2 regions of the Micromonospora sp. NPDC049204 genome follow, and region 1 is predicted to be linked to the other one. Evidence: riboswitches for the same ligand, from Rfam matches in the RefSeq annotation. Region 1 holds a riboswitch; the other holds the start of a gene.
What was found. Region 1 has a riboswitch for cobalamin ahead of cobN (cobaltochelatase subunit CobN). Riboswitches for the same ligand answer to the same signal wherever they lie in the genome.
Positions count from the first base shown of each region.

Region 2: linked by a shared signal. The riboswitch ahead of bluB (5,6-dimethylbenzimidazole synthase) and the one ahead of cobN (cobaltochelatase subunit CobN) in region 1 are both predicted to bind cobalamin.

Region 1 covers NZ_JBEZDC010000028.1:41,868-48,973, forward strand. The annotation lists gene cobN (cobaltochelatase subunit CobN) at 1-2,420, opposite strand, end outside; cobalamin riboswitch at 2,751-2,880, opposite strand; gene AB0A90_RS33430 (DUF5919 domain-containing protein) at 3,161-3,421, shown strand; gene AB0A90_RS33435 (inositol monophosphatase family protein) at 3,418-4,257, shown strand; gene AB0A90_RS33440 (hypothetical protein) at 4,474-4,809, opposite strand; gene AB0A90_RS33445 (RNA polymerase sigma factor) at 4,929-5,510, shown strand; gene AB0A90_RS33450 (hypothetical protein) at 5,503-6,216, shown strand; gene AB0A90_RS33455 (hypothetical protein) at 6,284-6,823, shown strand; gene AB0A90_RS33460 (metallophosphoesterase) at 6,843-7,106, shown strand, end outside.
Region 2 covers NZ_JBEZDC010000007.1:156,266-163,371, forward strand. The annotation lists gene AB0A90_RS15915 (vitamin B12-dependent ribonucleotide reductase) at 1-1,088, shown strand, start outside; gene bluB (5,6-dimethylbenzimidazole synthase) at 1,144-1,770, opposite strand; cobalamin riboswitch at 1,799-1,999, opposite strand; gene AB0A90_RS15925 (alpha/beta hydrolase) at 2,095-2,796, opposite strand; gene AB0A90_RS15930 (bifunctional 5,10-methylenetetrahydrofolate dehydrogenase/5,10-methenyltetrahydrofolate cyclohydrolase) at 3,117-4,016, opposite strand; gene AB0A90_RS15935 (sigma-70 family RNA polymerase sigma factor) at 4,236-4,805, shown strand; gene AB0A90_RS15940 (CU044_5270 family protein) at 4,824-5,789, shown strand; gene AB0A90_RS15945 (FAD-dependent monooxygenase) at 5,811-6,923, opposite strand; gene AB0A90_RS15950 (DUF2332 domain-containing protein) at 7,070-7,106, shown strand, end outside.

The sequences.
Region 1 (7,106 bases):
CCGTCGAGCGCGCCGAGAGTATTGGTCAGCTCGTCGGTGGTCCGGTCCAGCCGGGGCACCAGCTCGGTGGCGGCGAAGTGCAGCACAGCGGCGACGTCCGGGATCGACTGGCCGGTCACCTCGACAACCACCGCGTCGACGGCCTCGGCGTCCCAGCCGAGCGTCTCCATCCCGATAACCAACCGCCGGGCGAGGGCCTCGATCAGGTCGACCGCGTCGGCGGCGGTGCCGGCCGGCCCGTCCACCACGTCGGTCAGCGCCGTGGGCACCGCCAGTCGTTCGCCCGGTGCCGCGAGCAGCTCCTGCTCGTCGAGGGAGTACGCGACGGCGAGCGCCTGCCGCAGGCCGGGCAGGGAGCGGGCGCCACCCCAGATCTGCGGGGCGCGCAGCACCGCGAGGACCAGGTTGACCCGGGGCTCACCGGTGGGCGCGTCGGCGAGGATGTGCAGCCCGTCGCGGATCTGCACGTCCTTGATCTCGCAGAGGTACCCGTCGAGGTGCAGCACGAACTCGTCGAAGTCATCCGCGTCGGGCATCGCCTCGGCGTGCAGGTCGTGGTGCAGCTCCGCCGCGCGGACGAGGTCCCAGATCTGCGCCCGCACGGTGGGCACCTTCGCCGGGTCGAGGGCCTGCACGGTGGCGTACTCGTCGAGCAGTTGTTCCAGTTTGGCCAGGTCGCCGTAGGTTTCGGCGCGGGCCATCGGCGGCACCAGGTGGTCGATGACCACGGCGTGCGCGCGACGTTTGGCCTGGGTGCCCTCGCCGGGGTCGTTGACGATGAACGGGTAGACCAGCGGCAGGTCACCGAGGACCGCGTCGGGGGCGCAGTCGGCGGCCAGGCCGAGGCCCTTGCCGGGCAGCCACTCCAGGGTGCCGTGTTTGCCCAGGTGCACCACGGCGTCCGCGCCGAAGCCGCCGTCGGCGACCGGGGCGGCCAGCCAGCGGTACGCGGCCAGGTAGTGGTGACTCGGCGGCAGGTCCGGGTCGTGGTAGATGGCGATCGGGTTCTCCCCGAAGCCGCGCGGCGGTTGGATCAGCAGCACCACGTTGCCGAAGCGCAGCCCGGCGAGCACGATGTCCCCGCCCTCGGTGTAGAGCTGGCCGGGCGGCTCACCCCAGTGTTCCCGCATCCGTTCCCGCAGCTCGGACGGCACCTGGTCGAACCACCGCCGGTAGGTCTGCCCCGGTATCCGCGCCTCGGCGGCGGCCAGCTGCTCCGGGGTCAGCCACTCCACGTCGTGACCACCGGCGGCGATCAGCGCGTGGATCAGAGCGTCGCCGTCGTCGGGCACCGGCGCGTCGCCCAGGTGGTAGCCGGCCTCGGCGAACGCGGCCAGCAGTCGGACCGCCGAGACCGGGGTGTCCAGCCCGACGGCGTTGCCGACCCGGGAGTGCTTGGTGGGGTACGAGCTGAGCACCACGGCGACTCGCTTGTCGGCGTTGGGGACGTACCGCAGCCGGGCGTGGCGCACGGCGATCCCGGCGACCCGGGCGGCCCGGTCGGCGTCGGCCGCGTAGACCGAGAGGCCGTCGGCGTCGATCTGCTTGAACGAGAACGGCACGCTGACGATCCGGCCGTCGAACTCGGGGATGGCCACCTGCATCGCCGCGTCCAACGGGGACAGCCCCGCGTCGCTGCCGGCCCACTGCTCGCGGGTGCTGGTCAGGCAGAGCGCCTGGATGATCGGCACGTCCAGGGCGGCCAGGGCGCCGACGTCCCAGGCGTCCTCGTCGCCGCCCCCGGAGGCGTCCGCGGCGACCGCGCCACCGGCGGCCAGCACGGTGACCAGCAGCGCGTCGCAGCGGGCGAACAGCCCGAGCGGTCCCGCGCCGGTGGTCAGCCCTCGCAGCGAGCCGCAGAAGATCGGCAACGGGTTGCCGCCGGCGTTGTGGACCGCGTCCGCGAGGACGTCGACGAATTCGGTGTTGCCGGCGAGGGCGTGCGCCCGGTAGAAGACGATCCCCACGGTGGGCCGCAGCGGGTCGGTCGGGTGTTCGCCGTGCACGCCGTACGCGGGGGTGGGCGCGGGCGGGGCGAACCCCTCGCCGGTGAGCAGCACCGTGTCGGAGAGGAACCGGGCGAGCTGCCCCAGGTTGTCCGGCCCACCCTCGACGAGGTACGCCAACGCCTGGGTGACGACCCCGGACGGCACTGTGGAGATGGCCATCAGCTCCGCGTCGGGCAGCGCCTCGCCGCCGAGCACGACCGTCGGCACACCGGTGGCGAGCACCGCGGCGAGGCCGTCCGGCCACGCCTGCCGACCGCCGAGCAGGCGTACGACGACGAGGTCGACCCCGTCGAGCAGGGCGGGCACCTCGTCGGCGGCGACCCGCGCGGGGTTGGCGAGCCGGTAGTCGGCGCCGCTGGCGCGGGCGGCCAGCAGGTCGGTGTCGGCGGTGGAGAGCAGCAGGATGCGCACGGCGGGCTCCGGAGAGTGACGCCCTGGCCGCTACGGAGGCGACCTGGACGAAGCGGGTGGGTGCGGCGTCAGCCGGTACGACGGCTCGGCCGGGCTCAGCGACGCGGACGTCGGGGCCGGTCAGCGCCGGACGCCCAGGTCAGCGGTACCGGAAGCCAGCGGTCTGGCGCACGCCGCGACGGCCGGGCCGGGACGTGCGGGGCCGGCCGGTTGTGGGCGCGGTGCAGTGCCCGCCAAACGGCTCATGACGATGATCGTCAATGGATGAGACGCTGTGCGTCATCGGGTCCTCCTCGGGTGTCCACGCCCTGGGGTACATCCCGACGGCCGAAGTATCCTGGCTTCCGGATCGACGCTCTCCCCCGGCCTTCCAACCGCAGACACACGGTCGTGACTCACGAGGGGGGATCGCTCCCCGGTGACAGTGGCGGGACCGCGTCGGAATCGCACCGACTTCCTTCACTGCCGTCAGGCCGCGAATGCTGCCACACCCCTCCGCCGCCGGTCAACGCCGGCCCTGGCACCGCCCGGCCGCGCTCATCACATTGACCTGGGAAAATATAGGTGCGCGGGGTTGCCTGACCACGAGACGGCGAGCTGATTGGCCGGTGGCGGAGTGATCCCGCAGAGGGAGCCGAGTGTCTGTGTGACTCCCTCTGGAGCTGATGTCGTAGACGATTCAGCACCCACGGGGTCAGCCCTGGGTTACTCGTGCTCGAAGCGGCGCGGCCGGCGAGTCAGTGACAGCCAGCCGAGAAAACGGGCGTGCACTCCCCGCAGGTGTCCGAGACCACCTGGCCATCGGCGTCTACGACGAGTCCATTCGCGCCAACGTGCTTCTGATCGATGACCGACTCTGCGTCGTCCAGCACTACCTACCGCGGATGCGGGGCGTCGACTGCCCGACGATGGTCATCGAACGCGACACGAGTCCCTCCGGCCTCTACCCGATATTCGACGAGATGTTCACCTCACTCTGGGAGCGCAGCCGCCAGCTATGACTGACCACGCCCGCCTCCTCCCCCTCGCACAGGAGGCCGTCGACCTGGCACACGACCTGATGCGGACGCTCCAGCCCGGCGCGCTGACCTTCAAGGGTGACCGTGACATGGCGTCCGAGGTGGACTACGCCATCGAGCGAGCGGTCCGCGAGCATCTGGCCGCCACGGCGCCGGACATCGGTTTCCTCGGCGAGGAGTATGGCGGCAGCGGCGACACCGGCGCACTGACCTGGGCACTCGACCCCGTCGACGGCACCGTCAACTTCGTCCACGGCTCACCCCTGTGCGCGATCTCCCTCGGCCTCCTGCACGGCACAGACGCCGTCCTCGGCGTCATCGACCTGCCGTTCCTCGGCACCCGCTACCACGCCGTTCAGGGGCACGGCGCCTATGCCGACAACCGACGCATCTGCGCCAGCCAGGTCACCGATCTCCGGGACGCCGTCGTCGCCATCGGCGACTACGCGGTCGGTGCCGACGCCAGCCGGAAGAACGCCGAGAGACTCGCCATCACCGAGCAGCTCACCCGGCACGTCCAACGGATCCGCATGCACGGTTCGGCCGCGATCGACCTCGCCTGGTTGGCGCAGGGCAGGATCGACGCGTTCATCATGCTCAACAACAAGCCCTGGGACACCGTCGCGGGCGTCGTGATCGCCCGAGAGGCCGGTGCGCTCGTCGTCGACGTCGACGGCACGCCCCACAGCGCACACGCTGTCGCCACGATCGGCGGCAACGATCTGCTCCTACCGCCCGTCCTCACGCTCGTTCAGCGATCACTCGCATGTGCGGAAGGCATGACTGGTCTTCCGCCTCACCCAGCGGATCCCCATTGATCACCTGCCGGTGATCACGCCACCGCTCACACGACGAGAGTGCACGGGCAACAACGGCTCCAACGTCGGGACACCACCTGGTCGCAGTCCCGCCTTGTCGATCATGGGGTTGTGGTGGGCGACAAAGCAGCCTTTCGTGGCCAAACTAGGCACCACACCTCCATGATCGACCCCGATATCGGGTCGCTCGGCAGCATGATTCGTGGACGTTTCGCCTCAGCGGGCGTGGCGTTCCGGGTGGGCGCGGCTCCAGGTCCGCATCCGTTCCGGGTAGCCGGTGCGGCCCGCCTCGTACAGCGGCACCGCGTGCTTGCGGGCGATGGACCCGGCCGCGCGGGGGGTGCCGGTACGGCGGCGGATCCACTCCCCGTCGTGGGCGATCGCCACCACCGTGGTGTCCGTCGCGGTGGTCTCCGGCTCCAGGTAGAACTCCACCCCGCGCCGGCTCGTGACGAACGCCTCCAGCGCGGCGAGGTCGTCCCGGGTCGCCTCCCGGTCCAGCTTCGTCGGGGTCGCCTCGGCGCCCCGTGACCGGCGACTGAACCAGCTCATGCCCCACCCCTTCCCTCGACGCCCCTCCAGTGCAGCACCGAATCCTGGCAATACGCTGCACGCCGGGTGGGAGACAGCTGATCCGACGGGGGTGGAACCCGCCACGCGTGGGCGGTGTCATGAGTGTGACCCGAACGGAGGTTCCCCTGGACGACGAGGCGCTCGTCACCCGCGCTCGCTCCGGTGACCTGGAGGCGTACGACCTCCTGGTCGCCCGGCACACCGCGTCCGCGTACCGGACGGCGTCGCTGCTCGGGGCGGGCTCGGACTCCGAGGACGTCATCCAGGAGGCGTTCGTGAAGGCGTACCGCAAGTTGTCCCGTTATCGGGGCGAGTCGTCCTTCCGGTCCTGGTTGCTCGCGATCGTCGCCAACGAGACCCGCAACCTGCACCGGTCGCGCGGCCGCCGCGACGGCCTCGTCCTGCGTGCCGCGGCGGCGGATCCGACGGCGGAGATCGCCGAGGACGGCGCGGTGGGCGCGGTCCTCGCCGGGGAGCGCCGCGCCGCGCTGGTGCGGGCCCTGCGGCAACTGCCGGTACGCGACCGCGAGGTGATCGTCTGCCGGTTCTTCCTCGACCTCAGCGAGGAGGAGACGGTGGCGGCACTGGGTTGGGCCCGGGGCACGGTGAAGTCGCGCACGTCCCGGGCCCTGGCGAAGCTTCGCGGCCTGCTCGACCGGGAGGAGGTCCGGCATGGGTGACCTCGAACGGGAACTGCGGGACCTGTCCGCCTGGCTGGAGACGCCCGAGCCGCCCGACGTGCGCGCCCAGGTTCGCGGACGGCTGCACCGGCCGGTGCGGCGGTGGCGTCCGCTCGCCGCGGCGGCGCTGGCCGCCCTGCTGCTGGTGGCGGTGTTGCCGCCGACGCGTGCCGCCGTCGCCGACGCGGTGACCGGGCTGCTGCGCTTCGCCGGCGTCAGCATCGCCGTCGCGCCCACGCCGACGGTGCCCAGCGGCGTCGCGTCGCCGTTGCCCGGGCAGCGGGTCGTGGGCCTGGACGAGGCACAACGGAGGGTACGGTTCCCGATCCGCCTGCCGGCGAAGCTGGGTCCGCCCGAGCGGGTGCTGGTCGCCGACCCCGACCCCGCGGGCACCTGCCGGGTCGCGACGCTGCTCTACGACGGCGGTGCGCTGCGCGTCGACGCGTTCGACGGTCGCCTCAACCTGTCGTTCCACAAGGAGGTCATCCTGCCGGGAGCGGACTGGGTCGAGGTCAGCGGCGACTTCGCGGTGTGGGTCGACGGCCCGCACGTGCTGTCGTATGTGGACCGTTCGGGAGTGGTCCGCAAGGAGAGCGCCCGACTTGCCGCCTCGACGCTGATCTGGCAGGACGCCGACGTCAGCTACCGGCTCGAGGGCGCGGTCACCAGGGCCGAGGCGATCGAGATCGCCCGCTCCCTGCGCTAGGAACCGGACGGGCGCGACCGGTGTCCTGAAGATGAGGTGAGTCGTCGACACGTACCGGAGGGTCGAGATGGGTTCATGGGGCCGGCCGCTGCTGGCGGCATCGGTGGTTCTGCTGGCGGGATGCGCGACCGCGACCGACCGTGGGTCGGCCGCGCCGCCCGCCGCCACCGCGAGCGCCGGGAGTAGCGCGAGTGCCGGGAGTTCCGCGAGTGCCGCGACGGGCTGTCATTCGCCGGTCCAGACGGAGTCGCTGCCCGACTGGGCGGACGCCGGGTTCCACGGGAGCAGCCGGGGGCCGCACGTCTTCGGCGCGAAGGGCGACATCGTGGCGGTGCTGTTCGCCCATCCGCTGCGCCAGGTGCGAAGCGACGGGTCGAACAACAAGATCCTGTGGGTGGCCCGTGCCGCCACGACGTCACCCGACCCGACCGCGCCGGCGACCCTGGTGATCACCGCGACGCTGGACGGCACCGCCACCCGGGTGACCCGAGAGGTCGCCGGTGGGCCAGGGCCGTCGATCATCGACATGCCGCAGGCCGGCTGCTGGCATCTCGACCTGCGCTGGTCCGGGCACACCGACACGATGGACCTGGTCTACGCCCCCTGAGCTACGTACCGTGGCGGCCATGGTGAGTCTGCTCGACGGCATGACGCCGCTGTACGTGGCGGCGGACATCCACGGTCACCGGTCGGAGTTCCGGGAGTCCCTTCGCGACGCCGGGCTCGTCGACCACACCGGCCACTGGTCCGGGGGCGGCGCGCGGTTGTGGCTGCTCGGCGACTACGTCGACCGCGGCCCGGACGGGGTCGGCGTCATCGACGACATCCAGCGGCTCGCGGTCTCCGCACGTGAGGCGGGCGGCCACGTCGGGGTGCTGTTGGGTAACCAC
Region 2 (7,106 bases), on a different contig from region 1:
AGCAGGTCGAGGCGATCGTCGAGCACATCGCCGACCACGGCCACGTGGTGGACGCCCCGGGCCTCAAGCCGGAGCACTACCCGGTCTTCGACTGCGCCATGGGCGAGCGGACGATCGCCCCGATGGGTCACGTGCGGATGATGGCGGCCATCCAGCCGTTCGTCTCCGGCGCCATCTCCAAGACGGTCAACATGCCGGAGGCGGCCACCGTCGAGGACGTCGAGAAGATCTACTTCGAGGGCTGGAAGCTCGGCCTCAAGGCGCTGGCGATCTACCGGGACAACTGCAAGGTCGGTCAGCCGCTCTCGGTGGCCAAGTCCAACAAGGCCACCGAGCCGGCCGCGGTCGAGGCCGCGCCGGCCGCCGTGGAGAAGGTCATCGAGTACCGGCCGGTGCGTAAGCGCCTGCCGAAGAAGCGCCCGTCCGAGACGGTCAGCTTCTCCGTCGGTGGCGCCGAGGGCTACCTCACCGCGTCGTCCTACCCGGACGACGGCCTCGGCGAGGTCTTCCTGAAGATGTCCAAGCAGGGCTCGACCCTGGCCGGCGTGATGGACGCCTTCTCGGTGGCCATCAGCATCGGCCTGCAGTACGGCGTGCCGCTGGAGACGTTCGTCAGCAAGTTCACCAACATGCGCTTCGAGCCGGCCGGCATGACCGACGACCCGGACGTGCGGATGGCCGCCTCGGTGATGGACTACATCTTCCGTCGCCTGGCGCTGGACTTCCTGCCCTACGAGCGCCGCGCCGAGCTGGGCATCTTCACCGCCTCGGAGCGGGCCGCCCAGTTGCGGGCCGAGGCCGACGCGGAGGCCGCCGCCGTCACCGGCGCGGAGCTCACCGCGATGGCGTCCTCGGCTCCGGTGGAGGCCCCGGCCAAGTCGGAGGCCGTCGCCCAGCCGGCCCAGGAGATGGCCGACGTGGCCGCCGCCAAGCCGGCTCCGAGCGTGGGTTCCAGCACCGAACTGCTGGAGGCCGTGATCGGCAAGGCCGCCGACGCGCCGCTCTGCTTCACCTGCGGTACGAAGATGCGCCCCGCCGGTAGCTGCTACGTCTGCGAGGGCTGCGGCTCCACCAGCGGCTGCAGCTGACACGTCAGCGACGAGCCCCGGGCGTTCGCGCGCCCGGGGCTCGTTTGTGTGCGGGTCACTCGGACCAACGATCCTGGTGGATCACCGACGACAGCGGACGTCGCTGACGCCAGCCGTGCCGCTCCAGGTCCGGCGTCTCCTCCAGATGGGTGACCGGGCCGAGGCAGAGCCACGCCACCGGGCGGACGGTGGCCGGGATGCCGAGCAGGTCGCGCAGGAACGACTCCCGGTAGAACGAGACCCAGCCGACCCCGAGCTGCTCGGCGGTTGCGGCCAGCCACAGGTTCTGGATCGCCAGACAGACCGAGTAGAGGCCGGCGTCGGCGATCGCGTGACGGCCGAGCACGGCCGGCCCACCCCGCTCCGGGTCGTACGTGACCACGACCGACAACGTCGACTCTCGTACGCCATCGATCTTTATCCGGGCGAAGCGTTCCGCCGCCGCACCGTCGAGAGTGGCCGCGAAGGTGTCCCGCTCCCGCTCCACGTGCCGGTGGAACTGCTGCCGCAGCTCAGGATCGCGGACCAGGATGAAGTCCCAGGGCTGGGAGAGGCCGACGCTCGGCGCGGCGTGCGCCGCCGTGAGGATCCGATCCAACGTATCCGCGGGGATCGGCGCCCCGGTGAACTGGGCACGTACGTCCCGACGGCGGTGGATGGTCTCGTAGAGTCCGTTGTTCAAGGCAGGCTCCCGCTGCGCTCGCGCCCCTGACGGGGCGATGACGCGAGGCCGGTCTTCGGACTCCCGGATCTCCGCTGGTCACCCGCCTTCCCAGCCCCTCAGGGCCAGTGGCTGCGTCTGGTACGCGTGGGTGGCAGCTCCCCGGTCACCGCGGCGGGCCCGTGCCGGACTCACACCGGCTTCCCGATTCTCCCCACTCGCGCGGGGCACCTCGCAACGTTTGTGCCACCGCGCAGCATAGCGGCCGCCCCTGCCTGCGGGGTGGCGGTCCGTCGCCCGGTCGCATGTCCGGCCGGGCGACGGCCGCTACCCGCGCCGTCTGCGTCAGGCGGAAAGTTCCGCCCGGATCAGCGCGGCCAGCTCGGCGGGCTGAGAAAGGAACGGCGAGTGCGAGGAGTTCATGCGCAACACCCGCTCGGCCCGCTTGGCCATGAGCTCCTGCGCGAAGGGCGGAAGAGCGTTGTCGGCCGCACAAATGAGGTAGGTGCTGGGAATGGTGCGCCACGCGGCCTCGGTCAGCGGCTGCTGCGTCGAGGCCCAGGACTGGAGCCCGAGTCGTGCAACGGCCTGTTCCGCGATTTCCGGATCGACGTCGCTGTAGAAGACCTCTCGGGGCTGCGACGGTTCGATGTGACCCCTGCCCTTCAGGTCCGTCCGCTCGTGAACCTCCCACCACGGCGGAGCAACGCCGCCGGCGGTGGAGAAGAGCGAATCGCCGACATCCGGCTGGAAAGCGGCGAGATAAACGATTCGGCGTACGTTGTCCGCGGCAGCGAGCGCCTCCGTGACTGGTGCGCCACCGTAGGAGTGGGCGACGACCACGACCGGTCCGTCGATGGCGGCGACGGCGGCTTTGACCACGGCAGCGTCGTCGTAGAGGTCACCGAGGGCAGCGGGGTCGTTGCCGCTACTGGGTAGCGCGACGGTGTGGATGTCGATATCCGGAAACTGCTCGATGAGCGACTGCCAGACCCAGGGCCCGTGCCAGGCACCGTGCACGAGAAGAAGCGACGGAATGCTGTTCAAGATGATGTTCCTGCCCGCATGTATTCAAATGATCGGATCTGGAGTTCGTCGTCGACCACGCCGTCGTGCATCACCGGAGCGCCCCATCTCGACCGAGGACAGCGGAAATATATGCCGCTACTTTTGGGTAGCAAGGCGCGGATGACTATGAGCCGAGCCACAAGCCCGATCGGCGGCGGTGTGCTCGTGATCAACAACACGTTGCCTGGCTCGGGCCGAATCCAAGCTCATTCCCGTATTGCTTGCTGAGCGCCGCTGGATAGCAAACTCGCGCCCGTGGCGGTGCGGTTGTCCGCAATTCCCCCGACGCACCTGCCGGGCTACTCGCTCGCGCGCTCGGCCGCGCGTACCGCGTTGCGGAACAGCATCGCGACGGTGGTCGGACCGACGCCGCCCACCCGGGGCGTGATGGCGCCGGCGACCTCGGCGCACGCTTCGTCCACGTCCGGTAGGAGGCGCCGTCCTTCGTAGCGGACGCCGGCGCCGATGACGACGGCGCCGGGCTTGACGTGCTCGGGCCGAACGATCCGGGGTACGCCCGCGGCGGCGACGAGGATGTCGGCGCGGCGGGTGTAGCGGTCCCAGTCGGGCACGCCGGTGTGGACGACGGTGACGGCGGCGTTGGCGGTCGGACGCTTCTGGGCGAGCAGCATCGCCAGGGGGCGGCCAAGGGTGGCGCCGCGACCGAGGATGACGACCTCACGACCGGCGACGGGGATCTCGTGGTACGCCAGGAGGGCTTCGATGCCGGCGGGGGTGCACGGCAGCGGGCCGGGCAGGCCGACGGCGAGACGCCCCATGTTCAGCGGGTGCATGCCGTCGACGTCCTTGTCCGGGTCGATCGTCAGCAGCGCCGCGTCGTAGTCCAGATGCCCCGGCACGGGGTACTGCACGAGCAGTCCGTGCACGGCGGGATCGCTGTTGAAGCGGGCAATGGCCTGGTGCAGTTCGGCCTGGGTGGCGGTGGCGGGCAGATGCACGTGCGGGGAGGCGAACCCGAGCGCGGCGGCCTGGCGCTGCTTGATGGCGATGTAGCCGGCGCTGGCGTCGTCGTCGCCGACGAGGATGGTGGCGAGGCTCGGTGTGATCCCGCGGCTGCGGAGTGCTGCGGCAGCGGCGGCGGTCTCGGCCAGGACGGCTTCGGCGACGGGTGCGCCCGGCAGGAGCCGAGCCGTGCCAGACGGGGTGTGGTGCTGCGCGGATCCACTGGTCGTGGTCATGACGGATTCTCCACGCAGGCGCCCAGGCGGTCGACGCCCGCGAGAGGCTCCCCGATGGTTTCACCATCCCCGTGCCGCCAGTCGCCGGTGCTTCGATCATGCCGCATCAACGGGGCGACTGCCCAGCTGACCGGCCCGTGCCGCCTCGGGCGGGGGGTTTGGTAACACCAGCGGTCCGGCTTACGAAGAAGAGGTGTGAGTGACGAGAGGGGACAGCCTGTGCGTGAGCCCAGCGAAGCGGGAGGTGACATCTCCGGCATCGGGGCCGATCCGGTGGCCTTCGAGGTCTTCTACCGGCGGCACCTGGAGGCGGTGGGCCGGTTCGTGGCGCGGCGGGTCGACGACCCGCACCTCGCCGCCGACCTGACCGCCGACGTGTTCCTGGCGGTGATCGAGTCCGCGGACGGCTACCGGCCGGACCGGGGGAGCCAGGTCGCTTGGCTGTACGGGGTGGCCCGCAACGTCATCGGCGACGAACGGCGTCGGGCGGCCCAACGGCTGCGGGTGACCGGCCGACTGGCCGGACGACGGGACCTCGGCCCCGATGACATCGCCCGCATCGAGGAGCGGATCGACGCCGAGTCGGCGGCCCGCCACACCTGTCGGGCGCTGAGCGAGCTGCCCGAGGGCACCCGAACGCTTGTCGAACTCGTCGCCGTGGACGGCCTCAGTGTCGCGGAGGCGGCGACCGTGGTCGGGATGTCCCCGGTCGCTGCCCGGGTCCGCCTGCACCGTGCCCGTCGCGTCGTCCAGGCCGTGCTCGCCCGCCCGGCCACCACCCTCGCCTGAGCAGACGGAGCTGACGCCATGAACAAGATCGAACAGTCGACCGAGGGTTTCGAGGAGCAGCTCCTCAGAGATCTGAGCGCCCACGTCGCCCGGCGGGCCGAGGTGGCTTCGGCGACCCGTGCCGCCGGCTTCCGTACCCGGTTCCCGCGCGGTTGGCGCCTGGCCGGAGCGTTCGGGCTGGCCGTCGTCCTGACCGCCGGTGCGCTGGCGGTCCAGGCCATGGGGGTGGGCGACAAGCCGCCGCCCACGGCAACCGCGTCGGAGATCTTCCGGATGGCGGCCGACGCCGCCCGGCAGCAGCCCGAGCTGACCGCCCGACCCGATCAGTACGTCTTCACGGAATCCCTCGCGAGGGTCAGGGACATGCCGGCCAGCGGCCCGTACCGGACCATCCGGAACCAGCTGTGGCAGTCGGCCGGCGGAGTCGCGTACTCGCAGGGACGCTATCGACCGGAGACCGATCCGAACGGGTGGAGCACGCTGACGGAGCTCCGCCTCAATGATCCCGGTGATCCCGAGAAGGAACTCGACGCCTTCCAGGCGCCCGCGTACCACGGCGACCTGCCTACCGACCCGGACGAGTTGCTTCGATACCTCCGCGAACACCCGGTCGACCTGCATCTCCCCGAAGGAGCCGACGAGGAGGCCGTCTACGGGGACGAGAGCATGCCGTACACCACCGCGCGGTCGATGCTCAACGGCTACGTGCCGCCCCGAGCGCTGGCGGCGCTGTTCGAGTTGTTGGCGCGGGAGCCGGGGGCGGTCGTCATCTCGGGCGACGTGGTGGACGCCGCCGGTCGGCACGGGGTGGCGATTCGGATGCCCGGCGTGATCGGTGGTAACGACGACCTCCTCTTCGACCGGGACACCCACGTCTACCTCGGCCGCCGAGGATCGGTGATACGCGACGGCAAGGAGTCGGTGCACGCGGCCGTCGCGCTCCTCCGCACCGCCATCGTCGACCGGCCGGGCCAGCTGCCCTGAGCAGCACCCGGCGGCAGCGGTTCAGGGCTGGGCGAACAGCGGTCCGTAGTTCGAGCGGAACATCTGCTCACCCAGGCGGCGCATCACCAGGTCGCGGAGCGCGGGCGGAAGCCCGGTGGCCTTGTCGCGGCGGTGGGTCTGGCTGAGCACCCAGTCGGTACGCGGGCGTCGCCGCGCCTCGTACCCGCGCAGGGCTTCGGCGATGGACCCGGCGGCGGCCAGCGACGCGGCGAGCACGACGGCGTCCTCCAGGGCCATCGCCGCGCCCTGGGCCATGTTCGGCGAGGTGGCGTGGGCGGCGTCGCCGATCAGCAGCACCGGCCCCCGGGACCAGGCGCCGAGCACGACCTCCTGGTTCGGCCCGGCGTGCAGGGTGCTGTCGTCGTGGTCGAGGGCCTTGAGCATGGTGGCGACCGGCTCGGTGAACGTCGCGGCCACCTCGTCGCGCCAGCCGGGTCGGTCGGCGACCGGGCCGTCGTTGTAGTAGCAGTACGTCTGTTCGGCGCTGATCGGGATCGTCAGGAACTGCCGACCACGCCCCAACTGCACCGACCAGACCGGCTCGGCGTCGATCCGCGGGGCGATCCACCGGTACGCGTACTGGCCGAGGTCGCGGGCCGCCGGAGCGTCGAAGGTGAGCCGCCGGACCGTCGAGTTCACCCCGTCCGCGCCGAGCACCAGGTCGTACCGTTCGATGCTGTGGTCGTCGAACTCGACGGCGACCCGGTCGCCCTCCTCGACCAGCACGACCGGGTGGCGGCCCCAGCGGATCGGGGTGTCCCCGACGCCGGCGAGCATCGCCCGGTGCAGGTGCGCCCGGGGCAGCGACACGCACGCCCCGACGCCCTGCCACAGCGCGGTCACGTCGATGTCGAAGAGGCGGCCCCCGCGCTGGTTGGCGCTGCGCTGCCGAGTGATCTCCACGGCGACGTCGGCGACCGGCTCCCGCAGACCGAGTACGGCGAGCATGCGGGTCGCGTTGCCGGTGAGGTAGATGCCGGTGCCGGAGTCGGTCGGCCCGGGTGCCCGCTCGACCACGTCGATCGTCGCGCCCCAGTCCCGCAACGCGGCCACCGTCGCCAGCCCGGCGACACCTCCACCGACGATCAGTACCCGGACACCGTTGCCCCGCACGACACACTCCTCCCCGTTGCCCCTGCCCGCACCCCCGCTGAGCTGCTGCTCAACGGGCCGGCCGCCGCAGCACTCTACGAGGGCGGTGAGTCAGCACACGGGATCGGGGGCTGAACTTCCGAGGAATGGGCTGCGACGATGAGGGCATGACGACCGCTGAGGCGTACGCCGAGTTCGGCAGCC